Regions from separate parts of the Variovorax sp. W1I1 genome, predicted to be linked through region 1. Evidence: riboswitches for the same ligand, from Rfam matches in the RefSeq annotation. Region 1 holds a riboswitch; the other holds the start of a gene.
The links. Region 1 has a riboswitch for thiamine pyrophosphate ahead of thiC (phosphomethylpyrimidine synthase ThiC). Riboswitches for the same ligand answer to the same signal wherever they lie in the genome.
Positions count from the first base shown of each region.

Region 2: linked by a shared signal. The riboswitch ahead of QFZ83_RS10180 (cytosine permease) and the one ahead of thiC (phosphomethylpyrimidine synthase ThiC) in region 1 are both predicted to bind thiamine pyrophosphate.

Region 1 covers NZ_JAUSWZ010000001.1:67,764-74,745, forward strand. The annotation lists gene iaaH (indoleacetamide hydrolase) at 1-973, shown strand, start outside; gene QFZ83_RS00315 (helix-turn-helix transcriptional regulator) at 989-1,726, opposite strand; gene QFZ83_RS00320 (hybrid sensor histidine kinase/response regulator) at 1,841-3,661, shown strand; gene QFZ83_RS00325 (YchJ family protein) at 3,726-4,160, shown strand; TPP riboswitch at 4,197-4,302, shown strand; gene thiC (phosphomethylpyrimidine synthase ThiC) at 4,389-6,275, shown strand; gene QFZ83_RS00335 (HAD family phosphatase) at 6,368-6,982, shown strand, end outside.
Region 2 covers NZ_JAUSWZ010000001.1:2,131,262-2,138,243, reverse strand. The annotation lists gene galE (UDP-glucose 4-epimerase GalE) at 1-382, shown strand, start outside; gene QFZ83_RS10200 (hypothetical protein) at 379-558, shown strand; gene QFZ83_RS10195 (response regulator transcription factor) at 612-1,379, shown strand; gene QFZ83_RS10190 (sensor histidine kinase) at 1,431-2,114, shown strand; gene QFZ83_RS10185 (mannose-1-phosphate guanylyltransferase/mannose-6-phosphate isomerase) at 2,207-3,715, shown strand; TPP riboswitch at 3,833-3,940, shown strand; gene QFZ83_RS10180 (cytosine permease) at 4,017-5,372, shown strand; gene thiD (bifunctional hydroxymethylpyrimidine kinase/phosphomethylpyrimidine kinase) at 5,305-6,183, opposite strand; gene QFZ83_RS10170 (FAD-dependent oxidoreductase) at 6,228-6,982, shown strand, end outside.

The DNA of each region.
Region 1 (6,982 bases):
CATCGCGGGCGGATCGTCGTCGGGCAACGGCGCGGCGCTCGGCGCACGCATGGCGCCGGCGGCGCTGGGCACCGACACGGGCGGCTCGGTGCGCATTCCGTGCGCGTTCAACGGCTGCGCGTCGTTGCGTCCGAGCATGGGCCGCTATTCGCAGCAGGGCATCGCGCCGATCTCGCACACCCGCGACACCGCGGGGCCGATGGCGCAGTCGATGGCCGATGTCGCGCTGCTCGACTGCGTGATCGCGGGCGGCGCACCGCTCAAGCCCGTCGACCTGAAACGCGTGCGGCTCGGCGTGGTGCCGGCCTTCTACGCGAACCTCGATGCCGACACGCGCGCCGCCACCGATGCCGCGCTCGCCAAGCTGCGCGCGGCGGGCGTCACGCTGGTGGATGTGGAGATGCCGAAACTCATGGAACTCAACGGCGCCATCGGCTTCCCGCTCGCGCTGTACGAAGCGCACGACGACATGGTGGCCTACCTCGCGAAGTACCGCACCGGGATCGACATCGCGCAGCTGACAGCGGGCATCGCGAGCCCCGACGTCAAGGGCACCTTCGAAGCCTTCGTGATCCCGCGCAAGCTGCCGGCGCCGAACGGCACGGTCGACGCGAAGCCTGCTTACGACAACGCGATGCGCATCGCGCGGCCCGCATTGCAGAAGCTCTACCGCGACACCTTCGCGAAGAACAAGCTCGATGCGCTCGTGTTCCCGACGGTGCCGCGCGTGGCACTGGCCGCCGCGCCCGAAGCCAGCAGCCCGGAGAACTTCGGCGCGCTGATCCAGAACACCGACCCCGGCAGCAACGCCGGCATTCCGGGTGTGCAGTTGCCCTCGGGCCTCGGTGCGACCAGCGGGCTGCCCATCGGGTTGGAACTCGACGGACCGGCCGGCAGCGACCGCAAGCTGCTCGCCGTCGGCCTCGCGGTGGAGGGCGTGCTGGGCCGCCTGCCCGCACCCAGGGCGAAGTAGGGCGGGCCGGCCGTATCAGCGCTGGGCGAGGCCCGCCAGCGCCGACCGCCGCTCGATGCCGAGCTTGTCGAAGATGCGCCGCAGATAGGTGCGCACAGTGGGCACGCTCACCGCCATGCGCCGCGCGATCTCCTTGTCGGTGAGGCCCTCGCACACGGCGCGTGCGACCTCCTGCTCGCGCGCGCTCAGGTCATCCCATGAAGCAGTCCCGGCGGGCATCGGCACCGCGGCTGCCGTGCGCTGTGCACGCTGCAGCGCGCCGATGAACGCAGGCTCGATCAGGTCGAGCAGCGCCTTCTCGTGCTCGCCGAAATCGCCGCGCCCCTTGCGCCGCCAGATGCGCAGGTCACCCAACGCGCGGCTGCCTTCGAAGGCATGCAGGTTCATGCCCCAGTGCAGTCCGTCGCGCGAGAGAAAGTCGGTGAAGAATTCCGTCTGCATCAGTTCGCGCTGCGGCATCACGTCGGTCACGCGCGTGGCGCGGCGGTGCGACTGCAGCACGAAGGTGATCGGGTCGTGGTGCTGATGCCATTCGCCGTAGCGATCGAGGTTGGCGGGGTCCATGTTGAGCGCCACGCGGCCGTCGAAACGGCCGCTCTCGGCGTTCCACACGAACGAGGCGAACTGGTCCGCATGCAGCAGATCGAGCAGCGCCCAGCCCAGGCGCTCGCGGACGTCGCTTTCGCCGCGCTCTTGCGCCAGCAGCGTGAAAACGCCGCGCAGTGCCTGCTGTTCGGAACCTGTCAGGTACATCGCCGCCTCGCTCTGGTTGTCCGCATGTAAGGCTAACGTTTAGCAAGCGCCGCGCCAAGGGTGGATGCCCCGGTGCCGTCATGCGGAGCGCGCAGAATCGCGGGCTGCACGCCCATGTCTTCGAGTCCGACTCCTTTGCCTTCGCCCGAAACGCCGCCCTCCGCATCCCCCTGGCAGCGGCTGCGCGGCTACTGGGTCGAGGCGCCCAACCCCAACCCGCTGGTCGACCAGAGCCTCGCGCGCGCCTACATCGTCGACACGCGCGACACGCCGCTCTCGGCGGCTGTGACGGCGGCGGTGTTCTGGGTGCTGTTTCTCGTGCTGACCGGCGACCGCGGCGCGCTGGTGTGGGCCGTGCTGGTGCACGCGATGCAATGGAACATGCACCGCCACTTGCACCGTGTGGACCCGGACGCCATCGACGCCGCGTCGGCCGCCCGCACGCGCCGGCAGCTGGAGCTGCGCATGCTGTTCCCGGGGCTGGTGTGGGCGCTGGCGCCGTGGCTCTTCTTTCCGCACGGCGACCTTGCATACATCCTCCTGATGTATTTCTTCGTCAGCGGCACCACCGGCGTGATCATCGCCGCGCTCGCGCAATGGTGGCTGGCCGCGGTGTGCTTCGGCGTGCCGGTGTTCCTGAGCCTGGCGCTGCGGCTGGTGCTGGAGCCGGGCAGCGTGCCGGTGATCATGGGTTGCCTGGCGGTGTCGCAGTTGCTTGCGTCGTTGCACTACGCGCGCAAGCAGAACCGGCTGATCGTGCGCTCCATCGAGAACGGCTTCGAGAACGCGCGTCTGGCCGATGCCTTGTCGCGCCAGCTCGATCATGTGGCGCGGATGGCCGCGCAGCGCGCGCGCATCTTCGCGGCCGCCAACCACGACCTGCGCCAGCCGATGCATGCGCTGGCGATCTTTGTGGATGCGCTCGACACGCGCCGCGCGCCCAGTGCGGACAACCTGCGCTTCATGCGCGACAGCGTCGATGCGCTGCGCGGCTCCATCGACGCGCTGCTGGACATCGCGCAGCTCGATGGCGGCGCGGCGCCGGTGCGGCTGGAGCCCCTGCGTCTGGATGCATTGTTCCGGTCGCTCGACGGACGTTTTGCGGCGCTGGCCGAAGCCAAGGGCCTGGCGCTGCGCATCCGCCCGACGGAGGCGGTGGTGCGGGCCGATGCGCGCATGCTCGCGCGCGTGCTGGGCAACCTGGTCGACAACGCCATCAAGTACACGCCCGTGGGCACGGTGTTCGTGCTCGCGCGGCGGGTGCAGCGCCCGGCGAACGGCGTGCCCGCCTGGCGCATCGAGGTGCGCGACTCGGGCGTGGGCATCGAAGCGCAGCACCGGGAGCAGGTGTTCGAGGAGTTCTTCCAGGTCGACAACCCCGGCCGCGACCGCAGCCGCGGCCTTGGGCTGGGCCTGTCGCTGGTGGCGGGCATGGCGCAGGTGATGGGCTCGCGCATCGAAGTTCGCTCCGCGCCCGGCCGCGGCAGCACCTTCTCTCTGGTGCTGGAGGAAGCGGTCGCCCCGCCCGCCGTGCCGGAGACGGAGGCATTGGCGGAGCCGGCGGCCGGCCGAACGACCGCCGCGATCCGCATCCTGGTGCTGGACGACGAGCAGCCCGTGCGCGAGGCGATGCGTTCGCTGCTCGGCGGCTGGGGCCACGAGGTGGCGCTGGCCGCCAACCCTCGCGAGGCGCTGCAGCACGGCGGCGTGTTCGACCTGATGCTGAGCGACCTGCGGCTGGGCAGCGGCCTCTCGGGGCTGGCGGCCGCGCAGGCGCTGCAGGCGGTCGGCAAGGCGCGAAACGTGGTCATCCTGACGGGTGAAACGGCCCATGCCAATCGGGTGGAGGTCGAGCGCGCGGGCTATGCGCTCATCTACAAGCCGGCCGATGCGCGGGCCTTGCAGGACGCGATCGCCGCGAGCCGCTCCGGCTAGCTTCCCCGGCTCCGGGGTTGCCCCATCGGAGGGATGGCCGCGAGGTGTTCCAATAGCGGTCTTCATGAGCGCCATCGATCCCACCACCGGACCTTGCCCCTGCGGCCGCACCGACCGCCGCGACAAGCCCATCGGCTACGCCCTGTGCTGTGGCCGCTATCTCGACGATTTCGAGAACACGCCCGCCCCCGACGCCGAATCGCTGATGCGCTCGCGCTATTCGGCCTTCGTGCTGGAACGCGCCGAGTACCTGCTGGCCACCTGGCATGTGTCGAAGCGGCCGGCATCGATCGAGTTCGAGCCGGGCGTCAAGTGGCTCGGCCTCGACATCCGCTCGCGCTCGGTGCTCGATGCGGACCACGCAGAGGTCGAATTCGTCGCGCGCCAGCGCAGCGCTGCCACCGGTACCGCCACCCGCCTGCACGAGCGCAGCCGCTTCGTTCGGGAAAGCGAACGCTGGTACTACCTCGAAGGCGATCTGCAACACCCCGTGGCCTGACACGGGTTGACGCGCCGGGCCGGGGCTCGCACAATCGGCCCCGCTCCGGGGTGCACACATGTGGTGTGCTGAGATGGCAAAGCTGCCGACCCGCGAACTTGATCCGGGTCATACCGGCGTAAGAAGAGCTGCACTCCCTGACCGAGGTCCCGTCACCCACCTTCCGTGACGGCCCCAAGTCCACCGAGCGATTGCGGAGCACCCTTTCCCTCAACAAGGAGTGCCCCGATGAATGCCCCCGACAAGTTCACCTCTTTGCTCTCGCTCACGCGCGAGCCCTTTCCCGCATCCCACAAGTGCCTGATCCCGGGCAGCCGGCCCGACCTGAACGTGCCGGTGCGCGACGTGTTGCTGACCAACGGCGAGACCGTCTCGCTCTACGACACCTCGGGCCCGTACACCGATGCCAAGGTCGACATCGACGTGCGCCGCGGCCTGCCGAGCGTGCGCGACGCGTGGATCGCCGAGCGCAACGACACCGAAAGTTATGAGGGCCGCTCGCACCAGGCGCTCGACGAAGGCCTGAAGCACGCACACGACCACGATGCCCAGCGCCTGGCCGAGCTGCGCGCCGGTGCCTCGGCGCTGCAGCGCACGCCGCGCCGCGCGAAATCGGGCGCCAATGTCACGCAGATGCACTACGCACGCCGCGGCATCGTCACGCCCGAGATGGAGTACGTGGCCCTGCGCGAGAACGGCAAGCGCGAATGGATGGCCGAATACCTCGCCAACGAAGAGCGCGCCAAACGCGTGGCGGGCAACCCGATGGGCGCCAGCATTCCCCGCATCATCACGCCCGAATTCGTGCGCGACGAGGTGGCCCGCGGCCGCGCGATCATCCCCGCCAACATCAACCATCCTGAAGTCGAGCCGATGGCCATCGGCCGCAACTTCAAGGTGAAGATCAACGCCAACATCGGCAACTCGGCCGTCACGTCGAGCATCGAGGAAGAGGTCGAAAAACTCGTGTGGGCGATCCGCTGGGGCGCCGACAACGTGATGGACCTGTCGACCGGCAAGAACATCCACACCACGCGCGACTGGATCGTGCGCAACTCGCCGGTGCCCATCGGCACGGTGCCGATTTATCAGGCGTTGGAGAAGGTGGGCGGCGTGGCCGAGGACCTCACCTGGGAGATCTTCCGCGACACGCTGATCGAGCAGGCCGAGCAGGGCATCGACTACTTCACCATCCACGCGGGCGTGCGGCTGCCGTTCATTCACCTCACGGCCGACCGCATGACGGGCATCGTCTCGCGCGGCGGCTCGATCATGGCCAAGTGGTGCATCGCGCACCACAAGGAGAGCTTTCTGTACGAGCGCTTCGAGGACATCTGCGACATCATGAAGGCGTACGACGTGAGCTTTTCGCTGGGCGATGGCCTGCGTCCGGGCTCGGGCGCCGATGCCAACGATGAGGCGCAGTTCGCCGAACTGCGCACGCTGGGCGAGCTCACGCAGATCGCTTGGAAGCACGACGTGCAGACCATGATCGAAGGGCCGGGGCATGTGCCGATGCACATGATCCAGGCGAACATGGACGAGCAGTTGAAACACTGCCATGAGGCGCCGTTCTACACGCTCGGGCCGCTGACGATCGACATCGCGCCGGGCTATGACCACATCTCCAGCGCCATCGGTGCCGCGATGATCGGGTGGGCCGGCACGGCGATGCTGTGCTACGTGACGCCGAAGGAGCACTTGGGGCTGCCGGATCGCGATGACGTGAAGCAGGGGATCATTGCTTACAAGATCGCTGCGCATGCTGCTGATGTTGCGAAGGGGCATCCGGGTGCGCGGTCGCGCGACGATGCGTTGAGCAAGGCGCGCTTCGAGTTCCGCTGGCAGGACCAGTTCAACCTCGGCCTGGATCCCGACACGGCGCGCGAATTCCATGACGAGACGCTGCCGAAGGACTCGAGCAAGGTGGCGCACTTCTGCTCCATGTGCGGGCCGAAGTTCTGCTCGATGAAGATCACGCAGGAAGTGCGGGAGTATGCGGCGAAGAAGGGCGTAGCCGAAGCCGAGGCGATGGCTGAAGGCATGGAGGAGAAGTCGAAGGAGTTCATGGCTGGGGGTGGGGAGATCTACATTCCTATTCGGGCTGTGTCTTAAGGTTTTTTCCCGAGGCCGGGGCGAGACCCGGCCTCGGAAAAGAAAAAAACCTAATTGCTACCATCGTCCCAAGCCACCAGACGAAACCCCCAATGACCCCATTCCCCTTCGCCGCAGTCCTCTTCGACTGCGACGGCGTCCTAGTCGACTCCGAACCCATCACCAACCGCGTGCTCGCCGAAATGCTCGGCGAGCTCGGTTGGCACCTCACCACCGAAGAGTCGATGAACACCTTCACCGGCAAGGCCGTGAAGGACGAGGCCCCGCTGATCGAAGCCAGGACCGGCGTGAAGATCACCGACGAGTGGCTCAAGCTCTTCAGGGCCCGCCGCAACGAGGCCCTCGAACGCGACCTCACCGCGATCCCCAACGCCCCCGCGGCCATCCGCCAGATCCACGCAATGCTGAAGGGCCGCATCGCCTGCGCCTCGGGCGCGGACCGCCACAAGGTCGAGCTGCAGCTGGCCAAGGTCGGCCTGCTCGACTGCTTCGAAGGGCGCATCTTCAGCGGGCACGAAATGCCGCGCTCCAAGCCGCATCCGGACGTGTACCTCGCCGCCGCCGAAGCGCTGGGCGTCGATCCGAAGCGCTGCGCCGTCGTCGAGGACACGGTCACAGGCGCGATGGCCGGCGTGGCCGCGGGCGCGGCGGTGTTCGGCTACAGCACGGGCGAATCGGGCCACAGTGGCCCGGGTCCGCTGCTGAGC
Region 2 (6,982 bases), 2.1 Mb from region 1:
TGACGGCACCGGCGTGCGCGACTACGTGCACGTGATGGACGTGGCCGAGGGCCACCTGGCGGCGCTGCGGTATGCGGCCACGCACCGGGGGCTCCTCACGGTCAACCTGGGCACGGGCCGCGGTGCGTCGGTGCTGGAGGTGATCGCCGCGTTCGAGCGGGCCGCGGGCCGGGAGATCCCGGTGCACATCGGGCCGCGCCGTCCCGGCGATGCCGCCGCCTACTGGGCGGACGTGCAGCATGCCCGCGACCGGCTCGGCTGGCGCGCGCGCCGCAACCTGGACCAGATGTGCGCGGACTGCTGGCGCTGGCAGCTCGCGAACCCGCGCGGCTTCGACGAGCCGTCCCCCGAGCTCACCGCAAAAAGACTGGCTGCCGCATGACCGCCCGCACCGCCTCCGGAAAAGCCAGAACCGCGTGCACCGACTTGGTTCCATGCCAGCCGGTGTACGCCAAAGGGCGAGTGAACCAAAGCGCCCTTTCCAGCCAAAAAGAGGTGCCTTGTTATCTTTTTGTTGCTAAAACAATCGTTTGCCAACTCACCAACCTGGGGCATTGACAATGTTTGATAACAGTTCGCTTCCAATTTCCAGTGAGAAACCCCCTATGGCGATGGCCGATCGCCGCTCGGGGTACGCCGCGGGCGTCTGCGTGCCGACGCCGATGCCATGGCCGGATTTCCTCACCGGCCAGGAAACCGCACCGGTGCGGGTGCTGCTGATCGACGATGACGAGTTCGTGCGCCGCGTGATCGCCCAGGAATTGCTGTCGGACATGCGCATCCAGCTCGAAGGCCAGGCCGACAGCATCCGCGAGGGGCGCAAGCTGCTGGCCCGGCACGAGTTCGACGTGCTGATGGTCGACCTGAGGTTGAGCGACGGCATGGGGTTCGAGCTGATCAGCGAAGCGCGCAACCACCAGAGCAACGGCGAGATCATCGTGATCTCGGCGCTCGAGGACGATTCGCACGTGCTGCGCGCCTTCGAGCTCGGCGCCACGGGCTACCTGCTCAAGAACGCGTGGCTCCAGAGCTTTGCCGAGGCGGTGCTGCACGTGGTGAACGGCGGCGCCGCCATCACGCCCCGGCTCGCGCGGCGGCTGCTGCACCGGCTCAACAACAACCATCGTCACGCTCATCAGGATGACCCCGCCGGCAACGCGCCGCCGCCGCGCCAGCCCGGGCGTGACGCGACGCTCACGCCGCGCGAAAGCGAGATCCTGCGTTTCGTGGCCTGCGGCTACGTGTCGGCCGAAATCGGCGAGCGGCTCGGCATCACCTGGCAGACGGTCAACGTGCACATCAAGAGCATCTACAAGAAGCTGCATGTGCATTCGCGCGCGCAGGCCGTGAACTTCGCCGTTCACACCGGCCTCATCTGAGCGGCGGGACCTGGCGCGCCGCCCCCTCCGATTCGAAACGGGAGTTTCCTCATGCCATCCGAAGCATATGACCCGATCCTCTCGGCCACGCTGGCCGAGCGACAGCGGATCGCCAACGACCTGCACGACGGCGTTGCCTCGCGCCTGATGATGCTGCTGGCCAGCCTTCCTCCTCACGGCCATGCGAACAGGCAGATCGCGCACGGCCTGCAGGAGTGCCTGCTCGAGTTGCAGATGACCGTGGACGGCCTCAGCGCCGAATGCATGTCGCTCGGCGAGATGCTGGGCAATCTGCGCTACCGCTTCGAGCCGGCCTTCAGGCGCAGCGGCATCGCGTTCCAGTGGCAGGTGTCCGACGTCCCTTCCGCGGCAGGAGACGACGACTGCCGCACGAACCACGAACTCTGCAAGATCGTGCAGGAGGCGCTCGCCAATGCGCTGCGCCACTCCGGCGCCCGCCACGTGCACGTGCGGCTCGCCAGGGACGACAGAGACGGCATGCTCGCGCTGGAGGTGCGGGACGACGGCCGCGGGCTGCCCGGCCCCGGCCGGCACGAACCCGGCGCGGCGCGCCCCAAGGCAGGGGGGCTTCGCAACATGCGCGCGCGCGCCGAAGCCATTGGCGCCGATATCAGCATCGCGAACCTGTCGCCGCGCGGCCTGCGGGTGAGCGTGACCCTGCCGCTCGAACGCGAGCCGGCCGACGCCGAAGCCGCCCTGGCGTCGCACCGGTAGCGCGCGGCAGCGCGGCGCCCACAGGTCTTCTTCGAGCTCTTCGCTTCGAACCGCTTTTTCTTCTTCACCAACTCCGAAAAAGGCTGGTCAACATGAACGATCCCACCATTCATCCGGTGCTTCTGTGCGGCGGCAGCGGTACGCGGCTGTGGCCGCTGTCGCGCAAGGCGCTGCCCAAGCAGTTCGCGCCGCTGATCGGCAACAAGAGCCTGCTGCAGCTCACGCTCGAGCGGCTCTCCGCACTGAACCGGACCATCACCTGCGTGGCCTCGGAAGACCATCGCTTCCTGGTGCGCGAAGCGATGGAGAACGCCAGGACCGAGGGCCGGCAGATCCTGGAGCCGATGCCGCGCAACACCGCCGCCGCCATGGCCGCGGCCGCGCTGCTGGCCGAGCCCGACGACCTGCTGCTGTTCGCGCCCGCCGACCACCACATCCCCGACGCGGCGCTGTTCGCGGCCACGGTGCGCGAAGGCGTCGATGCGGCGCTGGCGGGCCGCATCGTCACTTTCGGCGTGGCGCCCAGTTTTCCGAGCACGGCCTATGGCTACATCGAGGCGGCCGGACCGACCGGGCATGGCGAGAGCCGCGTCGTGGCGCGCTTCGTGGAGAAGCCGACGGCGTCGGTGGCCGAATCGCTGATCCTGCATGGCGGCTACTGCTGGAACGCCGGCATCTTCCTGGTGCAGGCCCGCACGCTGGTCGCGGCGCTGCGCACGCACGCGCCGGACATCCTCGCGGCCTGCGAACGCGCGGCCGCAGCGGTCTCGGTCGACGGCAGCTTCCTGCGCTTGGACCGCGAGGCCTTCGAGGGCTGCCGCGGCGAAAGCATCGACTATGCGGTGCTCGAAAAACATGCCGGCGTCGCGGTCGTGCGCTTCGAGGGCACCTGGAGCGACGTGGGCAGCTGGAACGCGGTGGCCCTGCTGCATCCGGCCGACGACGCGGGCAACCGCCTGAGCGGCATGGCGAGCGCCCTGCGCTCGCGCAACACCTTCGTGCATGCGCCGCACCGGCCGGTGGTGGCGCTCGGCACCGAGGACCTGATCATCGTGGACACGCCCGACGCGGTGCTGGTGGCGGGCGCCGGCTGCGCCGAGCAGGTGGCCGACGTGGTGCGCATGCTGTCGCTCGAGGGCAAGGCCGTGGCCACCGAACATCGCCGCGTGGTGCGGCCCTGGGGCGCATACGACAGCGTGGACATGGGCGAGCGCTTCCAGGTGAAGCGCCTGACCGTGAAACCCGGCGGCAAGCTGTCGCTGCAGATGCACCACCACCGCGCCGAGCACTGGATCGTGGTCAAGGGCACGGCCCGCGCCACGCGCGGCGGCGAGGTGCAGCTGGTGCGGGAGAACGAATCGATCTACCTGCCCTCGGGCACGATCCACCGGCTGGAGAACCCGGGCAAGACGATGCTGGAGGTGATCGAGGTGCAGACCGGCGGGTACCTCGGCGAGGACGACATCGTGCGCTTCGACGACACGTACGGGCGCTGCGCGGCGATCGAGGTGCGGGGCGGCGCGGAACGGCCGGCAGCGCAATCCATGGCGTCACCACCACCGGCTGTTGAAGCCGGCGTCGCCGCGACCGCCTCCGCCTGAGCGGGCCGTCCGGCCGCTGCAACTGCGGCGGCGCGCCCTCCGCGCATCTTCCTCGCCGGGGCTGGAAGCCTCGGCGCCAGGCTCGTACAATCACGCCCGCTTCGCGCTCAGGCGCGAAACACACGCTAGGGGTGTCGAACCGGAATCCGTTCCGGGGCTGACTGAGAGAGTCCCTTTGAACCTGACTGAGGTAATCCTCGCGCAGGGAAGCTGGTCCGGCGGCCTGTCACGTTGTCTCGCGTGGCGGCAGCGCTGCTGGAGCCTCGCCCACCTGCCAAACCTTTTGCACTGGAGCAAACGGATGGCACACGACGACAACGACAACAACGGAATTTCCTCTGCCGGCAACGAGGCGCTGACGCCGCTGCCCGCGTCCCGCCGCGTGTTCGGCTGGAGCGACCACGCCTCGCTCTGGTTCAGCTTGGGCGTCGGACTGCTGGTGATGCAGATCGGCGCCTACCTCGTGCCAGCCGTGGGCACGCGCGATGCAGCACTGGCGATTGCGCTCGGCTCCGTCATCGGCGCGGGCCTCCTGGCCTGGACCGCGCGCCTGGGCTGCGAAACCGGCCTCGCGAGCGCCGGCCTCATGCACGCGACCTACGGCAGCGCCTTCGCGCGGCTGCCGGTGCTGCTCAACATCGTGCAGCTGGTGGGCTGGACCACCTTCGAGCTGGTGATCATGCGGGAAGGCACGCAGGCCATCGGCCAGGTTGCGTTCGGCGCGTCGCTCGGCAGCTTCTGGGGCGGCGTCTTCACCACGCTGCTCTGGGGCGCGGTGCTGCTGGCGCTGCTCGCAGGCTCGATGGTCAAGCTGGTGCGTCGTTTCGTGAGCCGCTTCGGTCTGCCGCTGGTGGTGATCTCGCTGCTCTGGCTGACCTGGCAGTTCGCGACGCGGCTGCAGGCCAAGGGCCTCGACGCCTTCTGGGCGCGCCCGGGCGACGGCAGCATGGGCATGTTCGGCGCGCTCGATCTGGTGATCGCGATGCCGGTGTCGTGGCTGCCGCTGGTGGCCGACTACGCGCGCCACGGCAAGCGCAGTACGGGGGGCCTCGGCAGCGCCTTCAGCGGCACCTGGATCGGCTATGCGCTCGCCAACATCTGGTGCTATGCGCTCGGCGTGATGGTGGTGAGCGTGGCCGAGCCGGGCACGGGCCTGGTCACCGCGCTGCTGCTCGCGCAGGGCGGGCTGGTGGCGCTGGGGCTCATCCTCATCGACGAGCTCGACAACGCGTACGGCGATGTCTATTCGGGCTCTGTTTCCACGCACAGCCTCTTGCCGCGCTGGAGCGTGAAGCGCTGGGGCCTGCTGCTGGCCGCGCTGTGCATCGCGCTCGCGCTGGTGCTGCCGATGCACACGCTCGAACCTTTCCTGCTGCTGCTCAGTTCGGTGTTCGTGCCGCTCTACGGCGTGATCCTCGGGCGGCTCGGCAGCGGGCGAGGTGTGGCCTCCACCGGCACGCGCCAGATCGACTGGGCCGCGGCGCTGATCTGGATCGCGGGTATCACGGCCTATCACGCGCTCGCCAAATGGGCACCGCAGTTCGGCTCCGCGCTGCCGACGTTGGCCGCGACCTTCGTGCTGGCCTGGATCAGCCGGCCAAAGCTTTCGCCGGCAGCGGCAGCCGGTGCATCGGCACTGGCGCAAAGCCGTGGTTGAGCGGACCGTGGCCTGCACCGACCATCACATCCGCGCCGGCCGCCATCGCGCCGAGGATGTAGGCGCGCGCACGTTCGACGGCTTCGGGCAGCTTCAGCCCCAACGCCAGGTGCGCCGCGATGGCGGACGACAGCGTGCAGCCGGTGCCATGCAGGTTGCGGCTCGCGATGCGCTGCGAGGCCAGGCGCTTGCGCGTGCCGTCCGACTGCAACAGCACGTCGACCACTTCATTGCCGGGCAGATGGCCGCCCTTGAGCAGCACGGCCTTCGCGCCGAGCGCCAGCAGTTCATCGGCCGCGCCGTCGAGCGCCTCGATGCCGTCGATGGCATGGCCGATCAGCAGCGCCGCTTCATCGAGATTGGGCGTGACCACCACGGCGCGCGGGAACAGTTCGCGCACCAGCACCTGCACGGTTTCCGAGGCGATCAGGCGATCGCCGCTGGTGGCGACCATCACCGGGTCGAGCACTACGTTCGGCAACTTGTAGTGGTCGATGGCCCAAGCGACAACCTCGACCACTTCGGGCGCATGCAGCATGCCGAGCTTGACTGCATCGACGCCGATGTCCTCGACCACGGCCTGGATCTGGGCCTTCAGAAATTCGGGCGGCACGCCATGGATGCCCGAGACGCCGCGCGTGTTCTGCGCGGTGAGCGCGGTGATGGCCGTCATGCCGTAGCAGCCGAGGGCCGCAAAGGTCTTGAGGTCGGCCTGGATGCCGGCGCCGCCGCCGCTGTCGGAGCCTGCGATGGAGAGCACGCGTGCGTAGCGCAGGGGCGCCTGCGGCGCGGGAGATGGTCCTTGGGTCATGCGGAAAATTATCGGCGAGCCACGAAGAGCGCGGGGGCATCGGCATGAGCGGCGTCCCGTTTCGATCGGTCGCGATCATCGGCGCGGGCCTCATGGGGCGCCTGATGGCGGTGACGCTCGCGCAGGCGGGTTGCAAGGTCGCGCTGTACGAAGCCGGCAGCCCCGAAGCCGAAGGTGCAGCCGCGCGCGTGGCGGCGGCGATGCTCGCGCCGCTGGCCGAATCGGCCGTGGCGCCGGTGTCTGTCGTGCGCATGGGCCACTACGCACTGTCGCGTTGGCCCGAGCTGCTCGCGCCGTTGGCGCAACCGGTGTTCTTCCAGCGCGAAGGCACGCTGGTACTGTGGCACCGGCAGGACGCGACCGAAGCCGCACGGTTCGAACGCGTGCTCGCCAACACCGGTGCGCAAGTGCCCGAACTCGCGCAGATGCAGATGCTCGACGGCACAGGCATCGCGGCGCTGGAACCATCACTCGGCCAGCGCTTCACCAAAGGGCTGTTGCTTCCGGGCGAAGGCCAACTCGACAACCGCGCGCTGCTCGCCGCACTCCTTGCTACGCTGCAGGACAGCCCGAACGTCACGCTGCACTGGCAGTCGCCGCACGCACCCGCCGACTTCTCGCCCGGCACGCCAGGCCAGCCTGACTGGGTGATCGACTGCCGCGGCCTCGGTGCCCGTCCGCAGTGGAGCGCGTTGCGCGGCGTGCGTGGCGAAGTGATCCGAGTGCATGCCCCTGAGGTCGCGCTGCAGCGCCCGACCCGGCTCGTGCATCCGCGCTACCCGCTCTACATCGCGCCCAA